2 regions of the Ferrimicrobium sp. genome follow, and region 2 is predicted to be linked to the other one. Evidence: riboswitches for the same ligand, from Rfam matches in the RefSeq annotation. Region 2 holds a riboswitch; the other holds the start of a gene.
The links. A riboswitch is a leader RNA that binds a small molecule or an ion and turns the genes downstream of it on or off. The one in region 2 is predicted to bind fluoride.
Positions count from the first base shown of each region.

Region 1 (4,165 bases), on a different contig from region 2:
GATTCCGATATGTTCAACACTCGAGTAGGCCGCGAGTCGCTTGATACCTCGCTGGCGCGTGATGAACAATGCAGCCACCACCAGGCTTGTCACTCCCAGCAGCACAAGGGCCCGGCTCGCATCCCCACCCATGCTTGTTCGACGCAAGATTCCGAGGTAACGTACGATCCCCAACATCGCGCAGTTCAAGAGCCCACCAGAGAGCATCGCCGAGACCGGAGTTGGACCTTCGCTGTGGGCATCGGGTAACCAGGTATGCATCGGAGCGAGGCCAGCCTTGGTGCCATAACCGATGAGAACGAGCAAGAAGGCCACCAGCAGCAGCGTTGGATCCGCCTTAGGGGCAATCCGTTCAAAACTCTCCCATGTCATCGGATAACTGGCGCCTCGCACGAAGGTGCCTGCAAAATAGAAAAGAACGGTGCCGATCAGGGCAAGTGATAACCCTACCGCAACGATGACCAGATACTTCCAAGCCGCCTCAATGGCACGTCGGTGCGGCTCTAATCCGACAAGAATGGCACTGATCAACGTGGTGAGGTCAATGCCTACCCAGTACAATCCAGGATTGTTCTGAATCGGCGACAGGATCATCACCAGGGCAAAGCAAGCGAACAAGCTATAGAAGATGCGCAGCGAACGCGGCGAACGCCCCTGACCACGGAGATAGCCACGGGCGTACACGGTTGCAGAGAGATAGACCAACCCTAGACACACCAGCACCCACACCCCGAATGGATCGATCAACAAAAGGGAATCAACACCGACGACACCACGACTAGGCACAATCACTAACAGCCAAAGGATGAGCGCAAGGTCCACCACGGCGGCCGTGAGGTTCACCGACTCCGCTACGACAGGTCTCGGAGCGATGAGCGACAGTAGTGCTGCCGCGCCGGTGACCGCCAAGATGATAAAGACAAGTATCCAAATCATCCGGTAAGCTCCTTCATGACACGAACATCAGTCACACCCAGGTGACTGCGCATGGATCGGACCAACACGGCATAGGTGGCGATGATAATGAGCAGGTCGAACAGAAAGACGATCTCAAGAAAAAACGGCAACCCGGGCACGAGTATCACCGATCCGGCAAGAACCCCATTCTCGATCATCAAGAGACCCAGCAAGCTCGACAGCGCTTCGGTTCGCAGGGTAAGCATCAAAAAGGCGATGAACTCGACACCCAAGAGCACCGTTAAGGCAAGGACATCGATCGCTGGCATGCCGAGCAGTTGGTGATGGATCTCCTCCGCGATGACCAACGCCAAGATCACCAGAACTCCGCCAATGACCAATGTCGAACTCGATCGCAGTATCGGTGCTTGTTCCCGCCCCACTCCGGTGCGATCCAACAATCGAATGACCAGGAAAGGGATCAACAAGCCTCGGATGACGATCGTGAGCACTGCGATACCATAGAGCAACGGATAATGTCCCCAGAGCGCCACCACCACCGAAATCGCTGCGATGACCCAGGACTGCACGGTGAAGGCATAGACGTGGTTGCGCACCCAGTGCGAGCCAAGAATCGCAAAGCTCAGAATAAGTACGACAAAGAGTGCGAGGCTCAAAACTGCGATGACGATTGGGTGGTGTGCTATGAGATTCATACCACCTGCCTTGCGACCACGGCCAGAACCGCCAAGACGAGGGCGAGAGCAAGTGGTTCCTGGTAGCGGAAGAACCGCAATCTCGACTGAACCGTCTCCACCACTACCATGACAACGGCGACCAAGAGCCACTTGCCCAATAGAACCACCACGCTCAGCGCGACCGTTGGGACCGATCCATTCGAGGAGAGCCCCCAGGGGATGGCGAGGACGTTCACAAAGATCGTGTAGAGAATGGCCTGTTTCATCCACGACGACCACCGAATGAGGCCAAGCATCGGACCCGAGTATTCGAGAATGCGTGCCTCTCCGATCATGTAGACCTCGTAATGAATCGAGGAATGGATTGGCAGTCGCTCAGTCTCCACCGTCAGCAAGATCAAAAACGCCGCCACGAAAAAGAGATGGGCGGGACTGAGATAGATGGCAAGGCTCGCCACAAGAAGGTGATTGACCACGAAAGGAAGCATCGACTCCGCCAACAATGTGATGCCGATGAAGACCATAATGAGGCTCGGTTCAGCAAGGATCGCAAGGATCGACTCTCGCGAACTGCCCATACCTCCAAAGGGATGTCCGGTATCAAGTCCCGAAAGACTCAGAAAGAACGCCGCCAGCGTCAGAATGAGGCCACCACCGAGTATGTCACCGATGTTGGAGAGCGGCAATGGGAAGTTTGTCAAAACAGGGATCAACATCGGCACAATCATCATCGCAACAAAGGCAACGATCGGTGTCAGCCAGAAGATGAACGATGCGGTCGTTGGTACCAACTGCTCCTTGTGGAAGTACTTCCATAGATCTCGATAGGGCTGTACTATCGAGGGTCCTTGGTTTCCCTGCACACGCTCTTCGGCAGCAACGATGAAACCATGGACCAATGGCGAAAGCAACAGAATAGTCAGCACTTGGGAGACCTGTAGCAACACCTCGCTCACCGGCTAGCAACACCTCCGCTTCGACACACCCTCTGCCCCAACAAGCCCACATCAACCGCGGGCCCGCGACTACAACTCAGCAGAGGAGTCATCAGCCGATGTGGCGTTGCAAGGTGGACTCCATCACCCTTTGGAACCAGCGTAGCCGCTAAGGATCGCCCCTGTCAATCCCTACGTTCCTTCGAGGAAGGTGCTAGTACGATGCCTTCATTCTGTGGGCCGTACTGGCCTACCTGTGGGCTGCCTCGCTCAGCGCAGACTCGCCAGCGCCTAGGTGCTAATCGAGACCAAGAATGAGCGAGCACTCTGGCCAAGCCGACCATCCACCTTGCCGTTGCTCGACCTCGGCAGCCTGGTTCTGTGTGGCGGGACTCGCAGCCGACGGTAACCCAGCAAACCTGAGTCCCGTCCACGTCGAGGGCGAGAATTGGTAGGCGCCGAAGTAGCCATTGCCGGTATTGTCCTGATAATTGCCCCCGGATTCACAGTTACGCAACGCAGCAAAGGCCTGCGCCGATGGTGGCGCGGGCGTTCCTCCCCACTGGCTGCCAGCACCTCCACTCGAGACCGCAACACTGACCCCTGCAGCGCTCGGTGCACCCTGGGCCTGGGGTTGTGGCGTGACCGCCTGTTGTTGGGCGGCGGCCTGTTGTTGGGCGGCGGCCTGTTGTTGGGCGGCGGCCTGTTGTTGGGCGGCAGCCTGTTGTTGGGCGGCGGCCTGTTGTTGTTGGAGCAGAGCGGCTTGTTGGGCAGCTTGTTGGGCAAGCTGCTGTTGCACCAGCGCTGCAATCTGACCGTGCACCGAAGCCAACGCAGCCTGTTCGTTGGCGACTCCTGATTGGAGCGATGCCAGGTCCTGACTGAGCGACTGCTGTGCCTGAGTCGCGGCCGACACCTGATGCGCATCATAGGCCACAAGGGCGGTGACGGCCTGCTGATCCCGCTGGTAGTTGGTGATAACGTTCACGACGTAGCCACTCGCCACACTCTCATAGGTTGACTGAGCTGCCACACTATTCTGATCGGTGTTGAGGGCATTGATAACCCCACTCGAGCCCGAGGCATCCGTAAACTTCGCGATGGCCAACTGCACTAAAAGACTTTTCTCGCCAGCCATCTGAACTCGCTCATGTACTAGTTGAGCAGTTCCCCGTGCCAGATTTGCGCGATCAACGGCAAGCTGATGACGCGCAGCACTCGCCTGAACGGCCACTAGACGAATCTCGGCAGATTGAGCTGAGATCTGGGCACTGAGCTGGGTTGCTTGCGCTTGGAGCGTCGCCTGAGAAGCACTCGTCAACTGCGTGGACGGGGCAGGTATAACCACCACCCCAATCAACCCTGCAGTGAAAGCAAGTCCCTTAGCAACTGTTCTCACTGGCATCGCCCCGTTAGAACTCCATCCTTCGTATTCCTTCATCTTAGCCTGGATCCACCGCCTCACCCCGGTTTCGGGGTGAGGCGGTGGCCTGAGGCCGTGATTGTGTGCCGTTGCGGTAACCCGTGGCCGTGGATCGGTTCTGACTCAGATTCTGCATTGATGACTGGGACAGTAGCTGATTCGCCGTATTCGACAACATAGAACGGCTGGGGGGGTCGTCATTCCAGTCTTCT
Region 1 covers NZ_DAHXOI010000015.1:648-4,812, reverse strand. The annotation lists gene M7Q83_RS09995 (proton-conducting transporter membrane subunit) at 1-936, opposite strand, end outside; gene M7Q83_RS09990 (hypothetical protein) at 933-1,613, opposite strand; gene M7Q83_RS09985 (NADH-quinone oxidoreductase subunit H) at 1,610-2,551, opposite strand; fluoride riboswitch at 2,627-2,688, opposite strand; gene M7Q83_RS09980 (transglycosylase family protein) at 2,829-3,971, opposite strand.
Region 1: it holds a riboswitch for fluoride, as region 2 does, so the genes downstream of both, M7Q83_RS09985 (NADH-quinone oxidoreductase subunit H) here and M7Q83_RS13675 (hypothetical protein) in region 2, are expected to answer to the same signal.

Region 2 (4,165 bases):
GGGCAAACTCAGGCGGCGCATTGAGAAGCGAGAATACTACTTTGACGTGCTCGTGCACGTGCGATCCCAGAGAACCGACGCGGTGATTCGCAAGGCGAGACATTACCCGAGAACCAAATTCAGCGCAGAACGAACTAGAGACCGACGTATAGCCGCAATGCCCTACACTATCGTCGCTTTGCCGCCACAACAACGGACCCCATAACCGAGAGACACGTGACCTCGACCGTAGTTGGTGCACCCTGGGTGCGGGCATGTTTGCTCATATGCTTTCTGCCGAATATCGCGACCCCATCGAGCCGGGCACGTTGCTCCGGACTGAGTACGATGTTTGTCGATCCAAAAAGTGAGACGGCGATGATTCGCCGTCTTGCCGATTCGGGGAGTACGGTGAGATCGACCCGTGACCGACTAAAGAGGGAGATCACAATCGTCCTAGCATGGACTGGCACAATCGCTTGGTGACCGAAGAGCGACAATGCGAGCTTGGTGCCAACTGCGCTTGATCCGTGCTCAAGATCGGTTGACAAATCCTTAAGCACTGACGCCAGTTCGCCCATCGTCCTTGCGGCAAATACTGCATCTAGACGATCACTGAACTCGTTGCGGTCCAGGCGTCCAGTCGACAAGGCTTCTCTTAGCTGACTCGCCGCTTCGTCACGGTCTCGATCCGAGCAACGCTGATCAATTTTGTCTGCCATCACTACCGAGCCTAGGCAATCAAGGCATTCGATCCCTACCATGTGCACCAGATGGGTCGATAGTAGTACCTACGCAGCGAGCCGAATGCATCACTGACGCACACGTCCTAGTCATCGAATATCCCATGACGCCCCTTACCAGCCCTGAAGTGTCTCGCCCCCTCCTGACCGTCAGCCGCAAAGGAGATTCGACCATGGTGATATTCGTTACGTAATGCCTCGTCGAATGGGATCTCAAGACCTTCATAAGTTGAGGCCCGATCGTTGACGAGGCAGACCTGCGGGAATCTTGCGATTTCCTGTGCTAAGGCGATAGCCATGGCACGTCCTTGTTCAGCGGGGACCACCCGACTGACCAGCCCCATCGCGAGCGCCTCCTCGGCACCGACTCCCCTACCGGTGAGGATCATGTCCAGAGCTCTACCGAGGCCAACGATACGCGGTAGTCTCACCGTGCCACCATCGACCAACGGCACGCCAAAGCGTCGACAGAAGACTCCGACGATCGCGTCCGCCTCCATCACTCGCAAATCACACCAGAGCGCCAGTTCGAGACCACCGGCAACGGCGTAACCATCGATGACGGCGATCGTCGGCTTGCTCATCCGCATGCGGGTCGGACCAAGCGGGCCATGGCCATCCTCTTCCAGTCGATTAGTAGATCCCTCTGCAACCGCCACAAGATCTGCTCCAGAACAGAAGGTTCCCCCAGCTCCGGCAAGCACCGCAACGCGAGCATCACGATCACCAGCAAAGACGGTGAATGCCTCCTGCAGGCGTTCCGCCGTCTCGTAGTCGATCGCGTTCCTACGCTCAGGGCGATTGATGGTTATGATCCGAACAAACCCTTCATTCTCCACCTCCACCAAAGCCATCAGCGCGACCCTCCTGCCCGACGAGTATTCCCTCACCAAGCTACCGCGGTTCGCCCACATACGCACGCCACCCTGGCCGCCACCCTCCTTCGTCAACGCTCGGCCACCAACCCATTAGGATTGCCATCGGTGATGGAGTTCGCCGATTGTCTCCGACTGATGACTCCTATGACAGCGACATAGAACGAAAGGAGTGTCTCTTGTCAAAGGTGTATCTGCGAGAAATGATCCGACGTGATCCCAGCACCAGCTGGAAGACGAGTCAGTTGGTCAGCCATCAACAAGCAGACTCTGATGAAATCAACGCTCCGGAGAGTCTGGTGGACCCCACGGCTGATATCGGTCGCGCCATTGACGATTTTGTCCTGACCGACCTCGCACTCGACCGCCTCTTCGCGGCCATCAACAAGGGGCTCGAACCCTTTGATCTTCTCCCTTACTTCACGACATTGCCCCAGAACCATACTACGATTCGTTACCGTCAAGACGTTGCCGGCGATCTCCTCGTTGCCGGTAATCGGCTACCAATCCTCACCTTCTGTGAGTGTCTCGAACGCGTCGAGTTACTCCTAACAGCGGCGGAGCGAGCCCGCCAACCCAGCGGGAGAGAGCGGTGGTTGCTCGACGCTGTCTTGGCCTACACGCGAGGTATCGAATCAGTTCTCACTCACCTAGGCACCACATCCTGGAGTTCAGCGGGGCTAACGGGACTCCGGGATGCGTTGGTAACACTGAGCCAAACGAATGACTTTTTCCAGCTCTCCCGAGACGCTGAGTCGGTGGCGTCCGAACTCGATCGCATAAGCTATCAACTCCTTCTCGAGGACAATGCGATCACCGTTGCGCGCAGCGAAGACGGGGCGCGCAGCGAAGACGGGGCGCGGGCGGGCGGCTATCGTGATCACCTCTTGAGTCTTTTCGCTCGATTTGGCGGCAACAATGCACAGGTCATGAGCGCCTCAGCCTCTCGTCATTCAAGTACGCATATCGACGATCGCATTCTGGTCATCCTTGGACGGATCTTCCCAGATCAGTTCGCCCATCTCAGTGCCTTTGCCAACGCCCACCAAACCTTTCTCCCGTCTTGGGTCGCATCAATAGAGCGTGAACTGGTCTTCTATCTCGCATGGATCGAAGAGATCCTTGCCTTCGAGGGTGCGGGCTTGCCTTGGGTTGTACCAAAGCTGAATCGTGGAACTGGCCAAGAGCACGCTGAACAGATCTACGACCTTGCACTCGCACATGATCTACTCCGAAACCACACGGTGCCAGTGACCAATCAGTGGCATCTCGATGACGACGAGCTGATCACGGTCGTCACGGGACCCAACAATGGAGGCAAGACAACCTACACGCGTTCGATCGGCCAGCTCTACCTCATCACTGCGTTAGGACTGCCTGTTGGAGCCTCGGCTGCTCAACTCACTCCACCGCCGAGTATTGCTACCATCTTCTCGGAACAGGAAGCCGCAGATCGGATGACCGGGCGACTCGAGGAGGAGATCATCAACCTGCAGCACTTCCTTGGTGATGCGAAAGCACAGGCACTGCTCCTTGCTAACGAGGTCTTTAGCTCCACCAGTGTTGACGACGCAGTCATCCTCGGTCGCTTACTCATCGAACGTTGTCAACAAAAACAGGTGCGCTGTATCATCGTGACCTTTGTTGAAGCACTTGCCGTGCAGGCACCGGGTGTCGTATCACTGGTGGCACTCAGCGACGAAACGACGCTTGAACGGAGTTTTCGACTCGAGCGTCGGCCCCCGCAAGGACGGGCACTCGCTCTTGAACTCGCCGCTCAATATGGATTAATCACTGGTGTCCCGAATGATTGAGCTGCATCTTCTTTGGCCACCAGGGACGACGGAACCTTCGGTACCGTTCACCGACGATCGAACCCTCGAAGACCTGGGATTCCCGATGATCATCGACGCCATGGCCGCGGGCGATGCCGACATCGCCAGAGTTGCGAAGGCGGTCTTCGTCCACGCCACAACGGATACATCGATCATTCGATGGCGCCAAGAGCTCGTCACCGATGCGATCGCCCACCCACAATTGGTACGCGACCTCGCTCGGATCGCACAACACGGCGCCCAGATGGAACGGCGCACCGCTTATGCAACACGGCCCCAAGCCCCGATCTCACAGCTTCTTCGTTCTCGCGAGATCCTGGCACTCCTCATCGCGGATTTGCGGGCTCTCGCACAACGGATAGAAGAACCAGGCGGTGATGTGTCATCACAGGGATTACGACTTCTTTTCACCACCATTCGCGACAACTTTGACAGCGCCTACCTCAACTCGCTCGAGATCGAGCTTGAACAGCTTAAATTTGAGCACGGTTTGGTGACTCGCGCCACACTCGGGCCCGGCAACCTAACGAACCCTGACCTCATCATCGAGGCTCCCTTCGAAGGCCGTGGATGGAGAGATCGCTTGGCACTTTCCCTTACTTCCAAGCATCGCATCGAGATCGCCCCGCGTGATCAAGCGGGGAGCGAGACCCTTCGAGAGCTCCGTAACCTTGCCCTCGGTCAGATCGGCGTGGCGTTAGCACATGGACTCGATACAATCGTCAGGTTCTTC
Region 2 covers NZ_DAHXOI010000051.1:2,130-6,294, reverse strand. The annotation lists gene M7Q83_RS13685 (DUF1707 domain-containing protein) at 168-701, opposite strand; gene M7Q83_RS13680 (crotonase/enoyl-CoA hydratase family protein) at 809-1,576, opposite strand; fluoride riboswitch at 1,696-1,752, shown strand; gene M7Q83_RS13675 (hypothetical protein) at 1,786-3,411, shown strand; gene M7Q83_RS13670 (hypothetical protein) at 3,404-4,165, shown strand, end outside.